Regions from separate parts of the Mesorhizobium sp. B2-3-11 genome, predicted to be linked through region 2. Evidence: riboswitches for the same ligand, from Rfam matches in the RefSeq annotation. Region 2 holds a riboswitch; each other region holds the start of a gene.

Region 1 (4,177 bases), on a different contig from region 2:
CGCCTGCTTCGGCAAAGGGAGCGGCGGTCAGCTTCGGCGTGCGGCCGGAAGATCTCGCGATCGCCAGTGGTAGCGATTATCTGTTCGAGGGGACGGTCGATTATCTCGAGCAGCTCGGTGAGGTTCAGCTGGTCTATATCGACATCGGCCGTGCCGACCTGCCGCTGGTGACCAAGTTGCCGGGCAATGTCGAGGTCAAGCGCGGCTCGACGCTGCGGCTGACCGCCAATGCCGGAGATCTTCATATCTTCGATGCGAATGGACGGTCGTTCGCCCTGCAGGAAGCGGAAGCAAAAGCCGCCTGAGACTACAAGCTGTCTCGACAACGCAAAAAGAGAGCGGCGGGCAAGCCCGCCGCTCTCTTTTGTATATTACCACGGCTGGTTAGTTGTTGCCGAAGAGGTTGCGGTCTGCGCCCTGAGGGGCGGACTTCTGTACGTCGCCCGACGAATTGAGCAGCTTGTAGACGGGCGATTCGCTCTTGCGGATCGAGCCCGTATGCGAGGTGTCGACGTTGACGGTCGCCAGCTTGTTGATGTCGGTGCCGCCAACGTTGTCGTTGCCGGCATAGGCGCTGCCAGCGGCAATCAGAAGAGCGGCGGCGGTAAGAACAATCTTTTTCATTTCGGTACTCCGATTTTTTCGAATTCAAGGGGCGGGCTGAGCGCGCCGTCCTTGCTTGAAGAGATGTTAGTTGTTGCCGAACAGGTTGCGATCGGCGCCGTGCTGGACGGGCTCCTGGCTGGCAGGAGCCGACTTGTCGACCGACGCGGTGTACGAGTTGTCCACCGCGGCGGCAGGCTGGTTGGCACCGTTGGAGCCATAGTTGTCGCTGGCAAAAGCGCTGCCGGAAATGGCCAGAACGGCGGCGGCGGCAATAAGGATCTTGTTCATTTTAGACACTCCTGAATTTCTTGAATTCTACCGGATCGGCGGGCAAGCCCGCCGTCCGTGGGGACAGGCCGTTAGCGGCCGAAGAGGTTGCGATCGCTGCCCTGAGCAGGCGTTTGAGCACCCGGCTCCGACGTCTTGGTGGAGGTGGAAGCGGTGTACGAGCTGTCCACCGCGGCAGCAGGCTGGTTGGCGCCGTTCGAACCGTAATTGTCGCTACCAGCGAAGGCGCTGCCGGAAACAGCCAGAAGGGCGGCGGCAGTGAGAATGATCTTTTTCATTTTGGTACTCCAGTATTTTTCCGTCCATCTAGCGGCGTGTCTTGGGATTAAATCGCGTCGTTCGGACAGCCCCGATGTGGGAGAGCACCCTTGCCGTTTCCAATCACGAAGTTGTTCAGCGTGGACCATGACTCCACCACTTGAAATTGTACCAGCGCTTTCCGCATCTCTTATTTTCTCTTGTGATATCAGCTGGTTACCTTGAAACAGCATCCTGATCACCAACTGTGTCGGAGGCTCGGCGTTCACAGCATCTTGCACGCACCGTCAACAGAAACGAACCGTTCGGTTCGATTTTAGACTCCTCTAATAGTCACTTTTTGAAACTGTTAACCTATTTGCTGCCGGCAAAGGGGTCGAAGACGGTGCCGGCGCGGCTTGGCGGCAGAAGGCGATTCCAACGGCTACAAGCCTGTCATGACGATCCAGCATGCGTGTCGCGCCGCATGGATGCGATGTCGCTTTCGTGCCGATGTCGCAAAGCCTGTCGTGATTAGATCAGGCATCTCAGGTGCCGCTGCGTGACGACGGAGCGGAGAATTGGGAAGCCGGTCAGATTCCGGCGCTGCCCCCGCAACGGTGGTGGAGTTCAAGTCGCAACGGGAGACCACTGGGCTAAAGCCTGGGAAGGTGTCGCGATGGTCCGCAAGGACAACTCCAGAGCCCGGAAACCAGCCCGAGATCGCTAGAACTCGACTGATCGCGGTGGGCGGTCAAGAGGCGGATGGTGTTTGTCCGGCTTTTCGCCGATCTGCGCCCAGTCCTTCCTCAATCACCACCAGTTCAGTCCTTGAAACTGAGGACAGGACATGGACGCGCGCAACGACATGCTGAGGCTCTTGAGCAGCCGCAGACAAGACTTTTCGCTGGAACAGCCTTTTTACACCGACCCGGACTACTTCAAGCTGGACATGGAGTTGATCTGGTATCGCGACTGGCTGTTCATCGGCCATGATTGCGAATTGCCCAAGCCGGGCAGCTTCATCACCGTGCAGATCGGCGATTATCCGGTCGTGCTGGTGCGCGATCAGCAGGGCAAGATCAACGCCTTCCACAATTCCTGCCGCCATCGCGGCAGCCGCGTCTGCAATTCCGACAAGGGCACGGCCGCCAAGCTGGTCTGTCCCTATCACCAATGGACCTACGAGCTCGACGGCCGGCTGCTGTTCGCCCGCCAGATGGCCGATGGGTTCGACAAGAGCCAGTTCGGGCTGAAGCCGGTCGCCTGCGAAAGCGTCGCCGGCTATGTCTTCATCTGCCTGGCCAAGGAGCCAGCCGACTTCGCGCCGATGCGGGTGATGATCGAGCCCTACCTTTTGCCGCACCGGCTGTGTGAGGCAAAAGTCGCCTTCGAGAGCACCATCATCGAGAAGGGCAACTGGAAGCTGGTCTGGGAAAACAACCGCGAATGCTATCATTGCGCCGGCAATCATCCCGAACTCTGCAAGACCTTCCCGGAAGCACCGACGGTGACCGGCGTGCAAGGCGCCGACAGCGATCCGGAGATGCTGGCGCACTGGGCGAAATGCGAAGCGGCCGGCCTGCCGAGCAAGTTCCGCATCGATCCGGCCGGCCAGTATCGCGCGACCCGCGCACCGCTGCTGCGCGATGCCGTCAGCTATACGATGACGGGAAAGCGCGCGGTCGAGAGGAACCTTTCCGACAGCGTTTCAACCAACCGCATCGGTTCGTTGCTGCTTTACCACTATCCGACGACCTGGAACCACATCCTGGGCGACCACGCCGTCACCTTCCGGGTGCTGCCGATCAGCGCCACGGAAACGGCGGTGACGACCAAATGGCTGGTGCATAAGGATGCGGTCGAGGGCGTCGATTACGATCTCGCAGAACTCACCCATGTCTGGACCGAGACCAACGACCAGGATCGCCGCATCGTCGAGGAAAACGCCTTCGGCATCCTGTCGCCGGCCTACGAGCCAGGCCCCTATTCGGAGCTGCATGAGGGCGGCGTGATCCAGTTCGTCGAGTGGTACGCGTCCTTCATCGGGCCACGGCTTGCCGAAGGCGGCCGGCCGGCCCTGCGCAGCGTTGCCTAGGCATATCGCTAAAGACGGCGGTTTTGGGCATGCGCAGAACAAAAGGGACAAGAGGATGAATGCGATGACGGACCTCGGCCTCTATCGCCATCTCGACCAGATGGCGCCCTGGAACGACAGGCTGCAGGTGCTGGAAGTGACCGGCGTCACCGACGAGGCGCCCGACGTGAAGACCTTCACCTTCCGCTCCGACAACCAGACCTGGTTCCGCTACAAGCCGGGCCAGTTCGTGGCGCTGGAATTGCCGACACCGGACGGGCCGCTGATGCGCACCTATACGCTGTCATCGTCACCGTCGCGGCCATTCTCGATCGCGGTGACGGTGAAGGCGCAGGTGGGCAGCATTGGCACACGCTGGATGTTCGATCACCTGGCACCCGGCTCGCACGTCAAGGCCTATGGACCAGGCGGCGACTTTTCACTGCACAGCCATCCGGCGGCGAAATATCTGTTCATCTCGGCCGGTTCCGGCGTGACGCCGATGATGTCGATGCTGCGCTGGCTGAACGACTGCGCGCCATGGACCGATGTCGGCTTCGTCAACTGCGCGCGGCGCCCGGAAGAGATCATCTTCCGCAAGGAGCTGGAGCTGCTCGGCGGCCACATGCCGGGCCTGTCGCTCGGCTTCATGATCGAGGAACGGTCGAGCCGCGAGGGCTGGTATGGCCATATGGGCCGCATCGACGCTATCCGGCTGCCACTGCTGGCGCCCGATTTCCGCGAACGCGAAATCTTCTGCTGCGGCCCCGATCCCTTCATGCGCGCCGTGCGCGGCATGCTCGAAGCCGCCGGCTTCGACATGGCAAAGTACCATCAGGAGAGCTTTGCCGCGCCGACCGTTGAGGAAATCCCGGCGCCATTCGCGGCGCCGGCGCAGGACGGTGTGGCTGTCCCCGTCGAAGCCGCAACGCCGATCCGCTTCGCGCTTTCGGACGTCGACGCCGACTG
Region 2 (4,177 bases):
TCAGCCCCTTGAGGCCGATGACGACGAGGCGCGAGCGGCGGTTGTCCCCGGCGGTCCAGGCCCGGTCGTAGTAATGATTGACGCGCGGGCCGACGGCCTGCAGCAGGAGCCGCATCGGCTTGCCGCCGACCTCGACAAAGCCTTTCACGCGCAGCACGTTCTCCTGTTCGGCGGCCGCGGCGACGCGCTTTGCCAGTTCGTCGGGATTGGAGATCGAGGGAATGTCGACGATGAACGTGTCGAAGTCGTCATGCTCATGGTCGAATGCGCCGTCATGGTGGGACTTGCGGTTCTCGATGTCGTCCTCGACGGCGAGACCGAGCCCGAGCAGCACCGAGGGATCGACCTTGCCATGAGACGTCGGCACGATCTTCACGGCGCGGGCGGAGTGTTCGTTGATGATGGCGTTGGCGCGGGCCGAGCCGGCGGCATCCATCAAGTCGCTCTTCGACAGGATGATCAGGTCGGCGCAGGCGATCTGGTCCTCGAACACTTCCTCGACCGGGTCGTCATGGTCGAGGCTCTCATCCTGCGCGCGCTGCGCCTGCAGGGCGTCCATGTCGTTGGCGACGCGGCCTTCGGCAAGTGCGGGACCGTCGACCACGGCGATGACGCCGTCGACGGTCACCCGGCTCTTCACTGTCGGCCACTGGAAAGCCTGGACCAGCGGCTTGGGCAAAGCGAGGCCCGAGGTTTCGATCAGGATATGGTCGACCTTCGGCGTCAGCGACAGGATCTGGTCGAGCGCCGGCACGAAATCGTCGGCGACGGTGCAGCAGATGCAGCCATTGGCCAACTCGACGATGTTTTCCTCTGGGCAGGTGTCGATGCCACAGCCTTTCAGGATTTCGCCGTCGATGCCGATGTCACCGAATTCGTTGACAATGATCGCGATACGCTTGCCGCCGGCGTTTTCCAGGAGATGGCGGACCAGGGTCGTCTTGCCGGCGCCGAGGAAGCCGGTGACGACGGTGCAGGGAACGCGGGAAACGGATGCGGTCATATCAAGTCTTTCAGCATGTCGAGGGGAGGGATGCGGGCCACGAGGCCGCGCTTGAGGCTATCGGGCCGGCCCCGCCAGGGAATGAGGCCGTCGCTGGTGGTGGCGAAGAGTTTCGCGCCAGTGACGAGATCGGCGCCGCTGGTCGTGGTCAGATCGCCGAATACATAGCTCCAGCAGCCGTCACGCAGGATCGCGGCGCTCAGTCGACGTTTGCAATTGCCGAGGCATTCGACGGTGCGGATGCGGATGTTGTCGCCCGAGGCGGCTTGGCGCGTATCTTCGGCCAAAAGTTCGCCGGCCCGGGGACGGGCGTCGGAGCCGCTCTCGTCGCGACAGGAGGCGCAGACGATGACAGTGATGCCGGCCAGGGAATCATCCTCGCCGGACGAAATGTCCATTGTTTCAGCCGAAAAACTGCTGTCGCGATCCAAATCAGGCTCCTTGCCCGGAAAACCCGCCGGGCGATCGGATACTTGCATTCCAGACGGCAGGTCTCCTGGCTCGCGGGTCATCGCCTTGGGTAGCCGCCTTCCCGGGACAATCCCAGTGGCTTTCGGCCTTGGCTCTTCGCTCACAGTTGCGGGGACAGCCGCGGATTTGGGATTTTCAATCCCGCACCGCATTCCCTCTTGGCTCCTCCCTTTGCCGAGAGGAGACCGTCTGGATCCGATTTAGGCTCTTGCGGGCAGCGGTGTCAACGCGAGCTTACGACACCGCGATGTCGGACAGCGCCGGGCCCAGGTCGCCGGCAGGCGTCACTTCGATGCGTTCGAGGCCAAGCCAGCCCTGCATCTGCTTCAATTCCTCGAAGAGCTGAGCGGCGGTATCGGGCGGTGCGCCGGGCTCGGCGTAAGCAGCATGGGCACGCAGGACACTTGCCGGCCGGTCTGCCTTGAGGTCGACGCGCGCCACGATCCTGTCGCCGAGCAGGAAGGGCAGGACATAATAGCCGTATTGGCGCTTGTCGGCCGGCGTGTAGATCTCGATCCGGTAGTGAAAACTGAACAGCCGCTCTGAGCGCGAGCGCTCGAAGACAACGGGATCGAACGGCGCCAGCAGGGCGCGGGCCTCGATCTTGCGTGGCAATCGCGCGTCCCTATAGAGGTAAGCCGGCTTGTCCCAGCCCTCGACGCGGACCGGCAGCAACTCGCCGAGTTCGACCAGTTCCTCCAGCCGGCCTTTCATGTCGGCGGGGGAGAGTCGAAAATAGTCGCGCAGGTCGCCTGATGTCGCGATGCCGTGGGCGCGGGCGGAGATGCGCAGCAATTCACGATGCGCGTCCTCGGCGGCCGGTACTGGCAGGTCGAGAATCGCCTGCGGCAGCACGCGCTCCGGCAGGTCGTAGAAGCGCTCGAAGCCGCGCCGGTGCGCCGTGGTGATGCGCCCGGCCCAGAACAGCCATTCGAAGGCATGCTTGGCGTGGCTCCAGCCCCACCAGCCGCCGGAGCCTTTCTGGCCCTCCAGCGCAGAAGCGGCGACCGGGCCGCGCTGGACGACCTCGCGGTAGATCTCTTCTATGTAGGCGGCGTGCTCGCGGCCCCATTTGGCCAGCCCCAGATACATTTCATCGCCTTGCTCGGCGCGCTGCATGCGCCAGCGCATCAGCGGGTAGGTCTCGATCGGCAGGAACGAGGCCTCATGCGCCCAGTATTCGAAGACCGTGCGCTTGCGGGTCACGGCGGCGTTGTCGAGCAAAGCGAGGGGATAGGGGCCAAGACGCGAATAGAGCGGCATGTAGTGGGCGCGAACCACCGCACTGACGGAATCGATCTGCAGCAGGCCGGTGCGGGACAGAACGCGGGCGAAGTGGCGGCGGTCGGGCGTGCCGGCGGGGCGGGGATCGAGAAACCCTTGAGCGGCGAGCGCGATGCGCCGGGCGGCGGCAAGCGAGATCTTTTCCTTCATGCGGATGCGTCCCTGATGGACCTGTCTGGCGTCGTTGCGAGGCGTGATTCCAGCCAATGCTAGCAGGGTTTTGGCGGCAACCCTGTCAGGAGAGAAAAGTGGAGTAAATGGCGAAGGAAATCAAACAGGAGCGTATGGGACCAGTTTCTCCCGGATTGCCGTCCAGCTCGGTGTTTTGAACAAGGTTTGACTTGCTTCACTGGAAGTGCTGCGCTAACCCTCGCCGCGTTGCAGCATAGGCTCCTTAAAACGGTTCAGCGGTTAAACTGTCACGCTTCCGCATTAAGGTCCGGTGCTGTAATCAACGTGGATTGGCGCCAACGGAAAGCCGCTGCATGAACGCACTCCTCAGTTCGTACCTGCCCATCGTCCTGTTTATCGGCGTGGCGCTGGTGGTCGGTCTGGCGCTGCTGGCTGCGCCCTTCCTGGTAGCCTACCGCAACCCGGATCCCGAGAAGCTGTCCGCCTATGAATGCGGATTCAACTCGTTCGACGATGCCCGCATGAAATTCGACATCCGCTTCTATCTGGTGTCGATCCTGTTCATCATCTTCGACCTGGAAGTAGCCTTCCTCTTCCCCTGGGCGGTGTCCTTCTCGAAGATTGGCATGCTCGGTTTCTGGTCAATGATGGTGTTTTTGGCAGTGCTGACCATCGGCTTTGCCTATGAATGGAAAAAAGGAGCGCTGGAATGGGATTGAACGACAGTTCAGGCACCCTCGTCGCGCCGAAGCCCAAGGGTATCATTGATCCCAACACCGGCAAGCCGGTGGGGGAGGACGATCCCTTCTTCCTCGAAATCAACAACGAGCTTGCCGACAAGGGTTTTCTGGTCACCTCGACCGAGGCGCTGATCACCTGGGCGCGCAGCGGTTCGCTGATGTTCATGACCTTCGGTCTGGCGTGCTGCGCGGTCGAAATGATCCACACCTCGATGCCGCGCTACGATTCGGAGCGCTTCGGTGTCGCGCCGCGCGCGTCTCCGCGCCAGTCCGACATCATGATCGTGGCCGGCACGCTGACCAACAAGATGGCGCCGGCGCTGCGCAAGGTCTACGACCAGATGCCGGAGCCGCGCTACGTCATCTCGATGGGCTCCTGCGCCAATGGCGGCGGCTATTACCACTATTCCTATTCGGTGGTGCGCGGCTGCGACCGGGTAGTGCCGGTCGACATCTATGTGCCCGGCTGCCCGCCGAGCGCCGAAGCCCTGCTCTACGGCATTCTTCTGCTGCAGAAGAAAATCCGCCGCACCGGCACGATCGAACG
Region 3 (4,177 bases), on a different contig from region 2:
AGGCGTAGAATGTCAATCGGCCGCCCATGAAAATCGTCGTTGCGCCTTGGCCCGGGCGGCCACCGGTGCTAGCCAAGCAAGGGGGAGAACAGTCACTTGGCGTCCAGCATTCACGACCTTGCCCGTCACCTGAACATTTCGATCGGCACGGTGTCGCGCGCCCTCAACGGCCGCGCCGACGTCAATGCCGACACACGCCAGCGCGTTCTCGAGGCGGCCAGGGCTCTCAACTATTCGCCGAACCAGTCCGGTCGCAGTCTCAGGCAAGGCGCTACCCACTCGATCGCCTTCATGCTGCAGCCGCATCCGGGCGACCAGGAATACGGCGAGCCTTTCTTCATTCCGTTCCTGACTGGATTGCAGGGCCGGCTCGCCGAAAGCGGGCTGGATCTCATCGTGGTGATGGGCGCGCCGGGCGACTATCAGCAGGAGCGCCTGCGGCGTGTCGTCGAGACGCGCCGTGCCGACGCGGTTGTGCTGGCCTGGACGCGGCGCGAGGATGAGCGCATCGACTATCTGACCCAGGCCGGCTTCCCCTTCGCCACGCTCGGCCGCAGCCGCTCCGGCGACAAGGCCTACCCCTCGCTCGATCTCGATTTCGAAAAAGCAGGCGCCGACGCGGTCGATCGGCTGGTGGCACGCGGCCATCGCCGAATCGCCGCCATCCGCCCATCGCTCGATCTGAATTTCGGCTATCTGTTCCTCGACGGCTACCGCAAGGCCTTGCGCCGGCATGGCATCGCCGTCGATCCCGGCCTGATTGCCGACGGCTTCATCAATGAGGCCGGTGGCTACGAAGTGACACCGCACGTGATGCGCCGCAAGGACCCGCCGACCGCCATTATCTTCAACAATGACGCAATGGCGCTTGGCGGCTGCAAGGCGCTGGCCGAGATGGGCATCAAGCCCGGTCACGACATGGCGGTGACCGTGATCGTCGATACGCCGCTCTGCCGCTACTTCTCGCCGGCGCTGACTGCTTTCCGCCCGGCGCTGCAGCCGATGGGACGGCGGCTCGCCGAAATGCTGCTGGCGTCGCTGCCGGCTTTTGCGGGGGCCGCCGGGCCAGAGACCATCAGGGAGGTCTGGCCGCTGGAACTGATCGCCCGCGACAGCGATTGACCATTTGTTGGTTATGTTATAGCAGAACAAACGATCGCCTTGCCTCGCCGCCGCGCGCGGCCTAGGCTGCGACTCGTGATGGTCCCCGAGCCGAAAGGCGGGGGGTGAAAAGGGAACGCGGTGAGATCCGATTTGGGGTCGAGGCCGCGGCTGCCCCCGCAACTGTAAGCGGCGAGCAAGATCCGGAACGCCACTGGCCGGCAAGGCTGGGAAGGCAGGATTGCGCAGAGACCCGTGAGCCAGGAGACCTGCCATCACTGAGTTGACCGGACGGGGTGTGCCGGGAGGAAACGTGGAAATCGGTCTTGTCGGCCGGTCGACCAACATCCTTCCGTCGCCAGTTTTGAAAGTGACGGGAAGTTGGACGGCGCAATCGATCGTATTCACCCCGGGCCTATGCACCAGATCATCGTGTGCACCCTTTGCCGCGACGTGCCGACCGGCGCCAGGTCGGGCGAAGGTTTGTGCACCGAGTTGCGCTCCCGCCTCTCGGCCCAGCCTGACGTGGCGCTTGGTTTCACGGTCGAGGGCGTGGCTTGCATGGCGGGTTGCGCACGTCCCCTGGCGGCGGCTTTCCAGGCGGAAGGCAAGGCCGCCTATCTCTTCGGGTCGATCGACGCGCAGGCAGACGCTGCCGATCTCGTGCGGTTTGCCAGGCTCTACGCCTCGCTTCCCGACGGCTGGTGCAATTCCGGACAACGTCCGCCGCGCCTGGCCGGCAAGACGCTGGCTCGCATCCCGGGACCCGGCAAGCTGGCGGATGGCAATCGGTGACAGCGCCGCTTCTCGATGCGCGCGACTTGGGCGCGATGGCGAATGGCCGGCATTTGATCCATGCGGTCAGCCTGTCGGTGACGTCAGGCGACCGCCTCGCCATCATTGGCCCCAACGGCGCCGGCAAGACCACGCTGCTGCGCATGTTGTCCGGCATGCTCAGGCCAAGCTCGGGGGAGGTGAAGCTTGGCGGGCGACGCCTGGACAGGATTTCACCCGCCGAACGGGCCCTGCATATCGCCGTCGTGGGCCAGACAGACCAGCCGGACCCACGGCTGGCGGTGATCGATTATGTCGAGCTTGGCCGCGTCCCGCATGCCGGCCTGAGGCGCCGCGGCGAGGAACGCGACATTGTCGTGGATGCGCTGCGGCGGACCGGCCTGTTGCCGCTGCTCGACCGGACTATCGGCTCGCTGTCTGGTGGCGAACGCCAACGCGCCCAGCTTGCACGCGCCATCGCGCAGAAGCCCAAAATCCTGTTCCTCGACGAGCCGACCAACCACCTCGATCCGCGCGCCCGCGCGGAACTGCTCGAACTGGTGGCCGGCTTCGGCATGACCGTGATCGCGGTGCTGCACGATCTGACGCTGGTGGCACCCTTCGCCACCAAGGTGGCGGTGATGAACGAGGCCCGGCTGCATGCGCTGGCGCCGCCGCACGAGGCGCTGACGCAACAGCTGATCCGCGAGATTTTCGGCATCGACGTGTTTCGCCTGCGCCATCCCACCGAGGACCGCGAACTGACGGTGTTCGAGCTTCCGAACCGCGCCGCACCGCCGTCCTGACCAAATCCATCCTTATCCGACACGGTTCAACCAAGGAGCAAAGTCCGTGAAACGCCTCGCCCTGTCCCTAGTCTTCTCGTTGCTGGCCTCGACGGCCTTTGCCTTCCCCGTGACCGTCGACAGCTGCGGCAAGCCGCTGACCTTCGACGCGCCGCCAAAGCGCGCCGTCATCCATGATCTCAACATGGCCGAGATGGTCTTCGCGCTGAAGCTGCAGCCGTCGATTGTCGGCCTGACCGGTATCACCGGATGGTATAAAGTCGGCCCTGACTTCAAGGCAGAGCAGGGTTCCATTCCCGAACTGGCACCGAAATATCCGACGCTGGAGAATCTCCTCGCCGTCGAGCCCGACTTCTTCTTCGCAGGCTGGTACTACGGCATGAAGCCAGGCGGCGACGTGACCCCCGACACGCTCGCTCCGCACGGCATCAAGACGCTGGTGCTGACCGAAAGCTGCGTCCATCTCGACAGGAGCCGCCCGGCCGCCTCCATGGACCTGCTCTATGGCGACGTCGAAAAGCTGGGCAAGATCTTCGGCAAGGAAGCAGAAGCAGAGAAGCTTGTCTCCGGCTGGAAGGCGCAACTCGCCGATATCATCGCCAGGGTCGGCATCGCCAAGGGAACACGCGTGTTCCTTTACGATTCCGGCGAGGACAAGCCGTTTACCGCGGGAAAGTTCGCCATCCCCAGCGCCATGATATCGGCGGCCGGCGGCGACAACATCATGGCCGACATGGACACGAGCTGGGGCAACGCGGACTGGGAGACGGTGGCGGCGCGCAATCCGCAATTCCTCATCCTGCTCGATTATCAGGACGGCGGCGGTTACAGGAAACTGCTCGATTTCCTGAAGGCGCACCCGGCGATGAAAGAGACGGACGCGGTCAGGAACGAGCGCTTCGTGGCGCTTCGTTACGCCGAGCTGACGCCAGGACCGGCGAACATCGACGCCATCGGCAAGATCGCCAGGGCGATGCATCCGGAAGCGTTCTGATGGCTCTCGCCCGGGAGCACAAATCCGGCGCGCTTTCAGGGCACAAGGGCTTCACGCTGGCCATGACGGCGGGCGCGGTGGCGCTCGTCGCGCTGGCGCTGCTGTCGATCGCCTACGGCTCGACGCTGACACCTCTAGCCGATGTCGTCGCCGCACTGGGCCGTTCCATTGGGCTGGATGAACCTCAGATATCGGGTCCGGTCGGCAGGATCGTCGTCGACCTGCGGCTGCCGCGCACGATCCTGGCGATCTGTGTCGGCGGCGGGCTGGGCATCGTCGGCGCGCTTTTGCAGACGGTGACCCGCAACGACCTTGCCGACCCCTTCCTGTTCGGCCTGTCGTCGGGAGCCGCTGCCGGCGCGGTTTCCGTCATCACCGTCCTCGGCGACAGTTTCGGCATCTGGACCTTGCCTGTGGCTGCGTTCACCGGCGGCATACTCGCCGCTTCCATCGTGCTTTTGCTGGTGGCGCGGGTGAGGGGGCAAGGTCCGGAGCGGCTGAT
Region 4 (4,177 bases), on a different contig from region 2:
AGCGCTGGCTTGGCGTTGCGGCCGGTGATGACGACATGCAGACCCTCGCGCCGGCCCTTCAGCGCCGCAACCACCTTGTCGAGATCGAGATAGTCGTAGCGCAACGCAATGTTGAGCTCGTCGAGCACGACAAGGCTGATCGAGGGATCGTCGATCAATTCCAGCGCCTTGGCCCAGGCGGCTTCGGCGGCGGCGATATCGCGCTTCAGGTCCTGCGTCTCCCAGGTGAAACCCTCGCCCATAGCATGCCAGACCACGCGGTCGCCGAAGGCGGCAAACGCATCCTTCTCGCCGGTGTGCCATTTGCCCTTGATGAATTGCACGACGCCGACGCGCTTGCCGTGGCCGAGCATCCGCAGCGCCAGCCCGAAGGCGGCCGTGGTCTTGCCCTTGCCGGGACCGGTGTTGACGATCAGCAACCCCTTCTCGACCGTCTTGCTCGCAACCTCGGCGTCCTGCACCGCCTTGCGCTTGGCCATCTTGGCGCGATGGCGCTCTTCATCCTTGTCGTCGATATCGGTCATTTCACTTCACCTTGAGCGGTAGCCCCGCCACCATCAGCAGCACCGTGTCGGCAACCGCGGCGACCCGCTGGTTGAGCCGGCCGGCGTCGTCGCGAAAACGCCGCGCCAGCGCATTGTCGGGCACGATGCCTTGCCCGACCTCGTTCGACACCACGAACCACGGTCCGCGCGGCCGCGACAGCACGTCGGCGAGCCGTCGGCACTCCGCCTCGACGTCGTAATCGGCCAGCATGTGATTGGTCAGCCATAGCGTCAGGCAGTCGACAAGCACCGGCCGATCATCCGGCAAGGCCTCCAGCGCTTCGGCAAGGTCGATTGACGCATCGATGGTCGACCAGCCCTCACCGCGCCGCGAGCGGTGCACCGCGATGCGCTCGCGCATCTCATCGTCATAGGTTTGCGCCGTGGCGACATACGCCCATGGCGGGGGGAATGCCGTCACCAGGGTTTCGGCGTGCGCGCTCTTTCCGGAGCGCGCGCCACCGATGATGAAAGTCAGCTTGCCGCGGTCAGGCAAAGCTGTCGCGCAAGCTGGTCGCCGTGCCGGTGAAGCGCCTGCGCACCACGCCCACGACCGCGCCGAGCACCAGCCAGAACACCAGATTGGTCACCGTCACCGCCACCACGAACTGATGGTGCAGGCCTTCCGGGATAGGCGTCTCGAAACTGTCGGGCTGCGGCGCGCCGACGATATGCGGGACGACGATCAGCAAGACGGCGAAGATGGTCAATGGCAGCGATCTGCGAAACACGATCAGGCCAAGGCCGATAGCGGTCGCCGCGGCCGTTGCCGTCCACCAGATCTGGCGCGCAAGCAGATCGGCCGCCGGCATCGCCGGCAGTTCCGGCTGCAGGCCGAGGCCTGGTGCCAGCGTGAACACGGCAAAGCCGGCCAGCCCCCAGAATACGCCCTGGCGCCAATTGCCGACGCCGCCGGCAAACTCGGAAATCGCGACCAGGACCAGCGCGAAACCGATGCCGGTGACGATATTGGCAACCACGCTGAAGGCAAAACGCTCGACACCGTCGGCCGGCGCCCAGCCTTCATCTTCCTCCGCCGGTGCCGTGACTTCGGCGGGTGCTGGCGCGGCAGAACTCATCGCATTCCCAGCGGGCGCGACCGTGCTCACCGCATCGTTGCTCGCCGCCGGTGCAGCCGCGTGGTCATGGTGATGGCCGCCGCCGGCCTGTTCGTAGACTTCCGCCTTGAGGATCAGCGGCACTGTCGCATAGGCCTGCATGCAGGCGAGAACGACACCCGCCACGAGCCCCGCGATCGCCGCGACGAACACGACGTTGCGAAACAGATTCATGATGTCAGATCCTCGTTAGTGGCAGGGAAACGCCATCGAGTGGCGATAGTCGTGGGCGGCATTGTGGACCGCATCGATATGCGAGAAACCGACAAAGCCGACGACGAACATGCCGAGCAGCGCCGCGAGCGCGAGCTGCATGAAGCGCGACTGCGAGGAGACGGAGGCGCCGAGGGAGACGGAAGCGGTAGTCATGTCTTGTCCTTTCGCCCTCCACCCGAGGGCATCGAAGTCAGTTTCCTGTCGCCGGCAGGTCTCCTGGCTCGCGGATAAGCGCCCTTCCCCACCTTCCCGAGGAAAACCCTCAGTGGCATATGGAGAGGACTACCGCACACAGTTGCGGGGGCAGCCACGGCATTGGACAGGAATTCCTGTCCGCACCGCATTCCCTCTTGGCTCCAAAAAGGAACCGACGACGTTGGTGACTATAGGGAAATTTGCCGCGCGCGGCAAACCAAATTCCGACAGTCGCCAGCGCAGGAGCGTCGTATCGGCGAAGCCGCTCCATCCCGTCCTGATTGACAAATTTTCTAGTCGGGTGTCGGCTCGCAACCCTCACAGGAAGCCAGCCATGCAGCCCAATGCCAGCGAGCGCGAGCCCTATAACGGCCTGACCCGAACCGAGCCGACGCTGCCGTCATCGGCCTATTGGGACCAGGAGAACTATCAGCGTGATCTCGATGCCATCTGGTACAGAAATTGGCTGCTCGTCTGCCGCGAGACCGACCTTGCCCAGCCTTTGGCATTCCGCACCTTCCGCGTCGGTACGCAGGAAATCCTTGTGCTGCGCGACGACGCCGGCGAGTTGCATGCCTTCCACAACACGTGCCGGCATCGCGGTTCGCAGCTTTGCCAGGAAAGCGAAGGACGCCTGAAGGCGCGGCTGATCACCTGCCCGTACCATGCCTGGTCCTATTCGCTGCGTGGCGATCTGGTGCGTGTACCGTCGAAATCGCTGCCTGACGGCTTCGACGAGGCCGACCACCCGCTTTACCGCGTTGTACTCTCGGTGCGGCGGGGCTTCGTCTTCGTCAATCTTGCTGAAGATGCCGCCGGCTCAGTGCAGTCATCCTTCGACCCGGCCTCCGGCGACCTCGGCAACTGGCCGCTGGACACGCTGGTGTCAGGCCATGTGCTGCGCAAGGTGATGAACTGCAACTGGAAGATTTTCTGGGAAAACTTCAACGAGTGCCTGCACTGCCCGGGCGTCCACAAGGACCTGTCGCGGCTGGTGCCGATCTATGGCCGCGGCCTGATGAGCCGGCATGACGATCCCGAATGGACGCGCCATGCAGACAATGATGCGCCGGAATTCTCCGGCGGCCTGCGCGCCGGGGCTGAAACATGGTCGCGTGATGGGCAGACGCATGGGCCGGTTTTCCCCGGCTTGACGCAGGCGGAACGCACCGCCGGCCAGACCTACGCCACCAGCCTGCCCTCGATGTTCATCGTCGGCCATGTCGACTATGTCAGGACCGTGCGGCTGGTGCCGCTCGGTCCCGAACAGACCGAATTGACCGCCGAATGGCTGTTCTCGCCCGAGGCGCTCGCCGCCACCGATATCGACAACATCGTCGCCTTCGGCACACAGGTGCTGGAGGAGGATGCCGCGATCTGCGAGGTCAACCAGAAGGGCCTGCGCTCGATGCGTCATACAGCCGGCGTGCTGATGCCCGAGGAATATGAGCTGCACCGCTTCCACAATTGGGTGCGCGAGCGCCATGCTGAGCTTTCGCTCTGATTTTTTAGAGGGATTTAGGCAGGTAGCGCCAGGTCATGAGGCCACAAAACGCCGCCAGCAGGCCGAGCGTGACGAACACCGATCCCAATCCGAAGAAGGCCAGCACCACCGAATAGACCAGCGGCGGCGTCAATTCGGAAAAGTCGAGATAGGTGCGGTAGACCGCCGCCATCTGCGCGCGTTCATAGAAGCGCACCGAGCGCATGAAGGCGGTCGAGCCCAGCGCGTCGAGCGCGATGGTGAAGAAAGCGCCGCACAACAGGAAGGCGCCGGTCAGCAACGGCTCTGCCGCTCCGACCGTGCCCGCCGCCAGCAGCGACGCCGACATGGCGAAATAGGCAAACGTCATGGTGCGTCGGCCGCCAAAGCGTTTTCCTGCCTTGCCCCAGAAGATCGCCATGAACAGCAGCGCATTGCCGGCCGAGACCAGCAGGCCGCCCGCCAGTTCACCCTCGCCGGTGATCACCATGAACAGCGGTCCATAGACGAAGAACGTCGTCCAGAAGCACGACCGGCCGAAGGCGATCAGCCAGGCGAGCCTGAGCCTTGGCTGCGCCACGAAGCGGCCGATGTTGGCGAGCGGATTTGCCGGCCGCGTC

What was found. Region 2 has a riboswitch for cobalamin ahead of FJ960_RS18845 (DUF1636 family protein). Riboswitches for the same ligand answer to the same signal wherever they lie in the genome.
Region 1: another riboswitch for cobalamin. It lies ahead of FJ960_RS20240 (aromatic ring-hydroxylating dioxygenase subunit alpha); the one in region 2 lies ahead of FJ960_RS18845 (DUF1636 family protein).
Region 3: another riboswitch for cobalamin. It lies ahead of FJ960_RS12340 (DUF1636 family protein); the one in region 2 lies ahead of FJ960_RS18845 (DUF1636 family protein).
Region 4: another riboswitch for cobalamin. It lies ahead of FJ960_RS26680 (CbtB domain-containing protein); the one in region 2 lies ahead of FJ960_RS18845 (DUF1636 family protein).

What each region holds. Positions count from the first base shown of each region.
Region 1 covers NZ_VFVS01000015.1:80,520-84,696, reverse strand. Annotated here, with positions in the region: gene ugpC (sn-glycerol-3-phosphate ABC transporter ATP-binding protein UgpC) at 1-305, shown strand, start outside; gene FJ960_RS20255 (DUF680 domain-containing protein) at 385-624, opposite strand; gene FJ960_RS20250 (DUF680 domain-containing protein) at 691-894, opposite strand; gene FJ960_RS20245 (DUF680 domain-containing protein) at 966-1,172, opposite strand; cobalamin riboswitch at 1,665-1,867, shown strand; gene FJ960_RS20240 (aromatic ring-hydroxylating dioxygenase subunit alpha) at 1,982-3,229, shown strand; gene FJ960_RS20235 (hybrid-cluster NAD(P)-dependent oxidoreductase) at 3,294-4,177, shown strand, end outside.
Region 2 covers NZ_VFVS01000013.1:141,453-145,629, forward strand. Annotated here, with positions in the region: gene cobW (cobalamin biosynthesis protein CobW) at 1-1,003, opposite strand, end outside; gene FJ960_RS18845 (DUF1636 family protein) at 1,000-1,434, opposite strand; cobalamin riboswitch at 1,472-1,679, opposite strand; gene FJ960_RS18850 (winged helix-turn-helix domain-containing protein) at 1,709-2,908, opposite strand; gene FJ960_RS18855 (NADH-quinone oxidoreductase subunit A) at 3,244-3,609, shown strand; gene FJ960_RS18860 (NADH-quinone oxidoreductase subunit B) at 3,600-4,177, shown strand, end outside.
Region 3 covers NZ_VFVS01000007.1:144,997-149,173, forward strand. Annotated here, with positions in the region: gene FJ960_RS12335 (LacI family DNA-binding transcriptional regulator) at 97-1,122, shown strand; cobalamin riboswitch at 1,185-1,393, shown strand; gene FJ960_RS12340 (DUF1636 family protein) at 1,519-1,896, shown strand; gene FJ960_RS12345 (ABC transporter ATP-binding protein) at 1,893-2,681, shown strand; gene FJ960_RS12350 (ABC transporter substrate-binding protein) at 2,728-3,675, shown strand; gene FJ960_RS12355 (iron ABC transporter permease) at 3,675-4,177, shown strand, end outside.
Region 4 covers NZ_VFVS01000026.1:2,413-6,589, reverse strand. Annotated here, with positions in the region: gene cobO (cob(I)yrinic acid a,c-diamide adenosyltransferase) at 1-524, opposite strand, end outside; gene cobU (bifunctional adenosylcobinamide kinase/adenosylcobinamide-phosphate guanylyltransferase) at 526-1,041, opposite strand; gene FJ960_RS26685 (CbtA family protein) at 1,034-1,837, opposite strand; gene FJ960_RS26680 (CbtB domain-containing protein) at 1,853-2,032, opposite strand; cobalamin riboswitch at 2,068-2,266, opposite strand; gene FJ960_RS26675 (aromatic ring-hydroxylating dioxygenase subunit alpha) at 2,409-3,578, shown strand; gene FJ960_RS26670 (MFS transporter) at 3,583-4,177, opposite strand, start outside.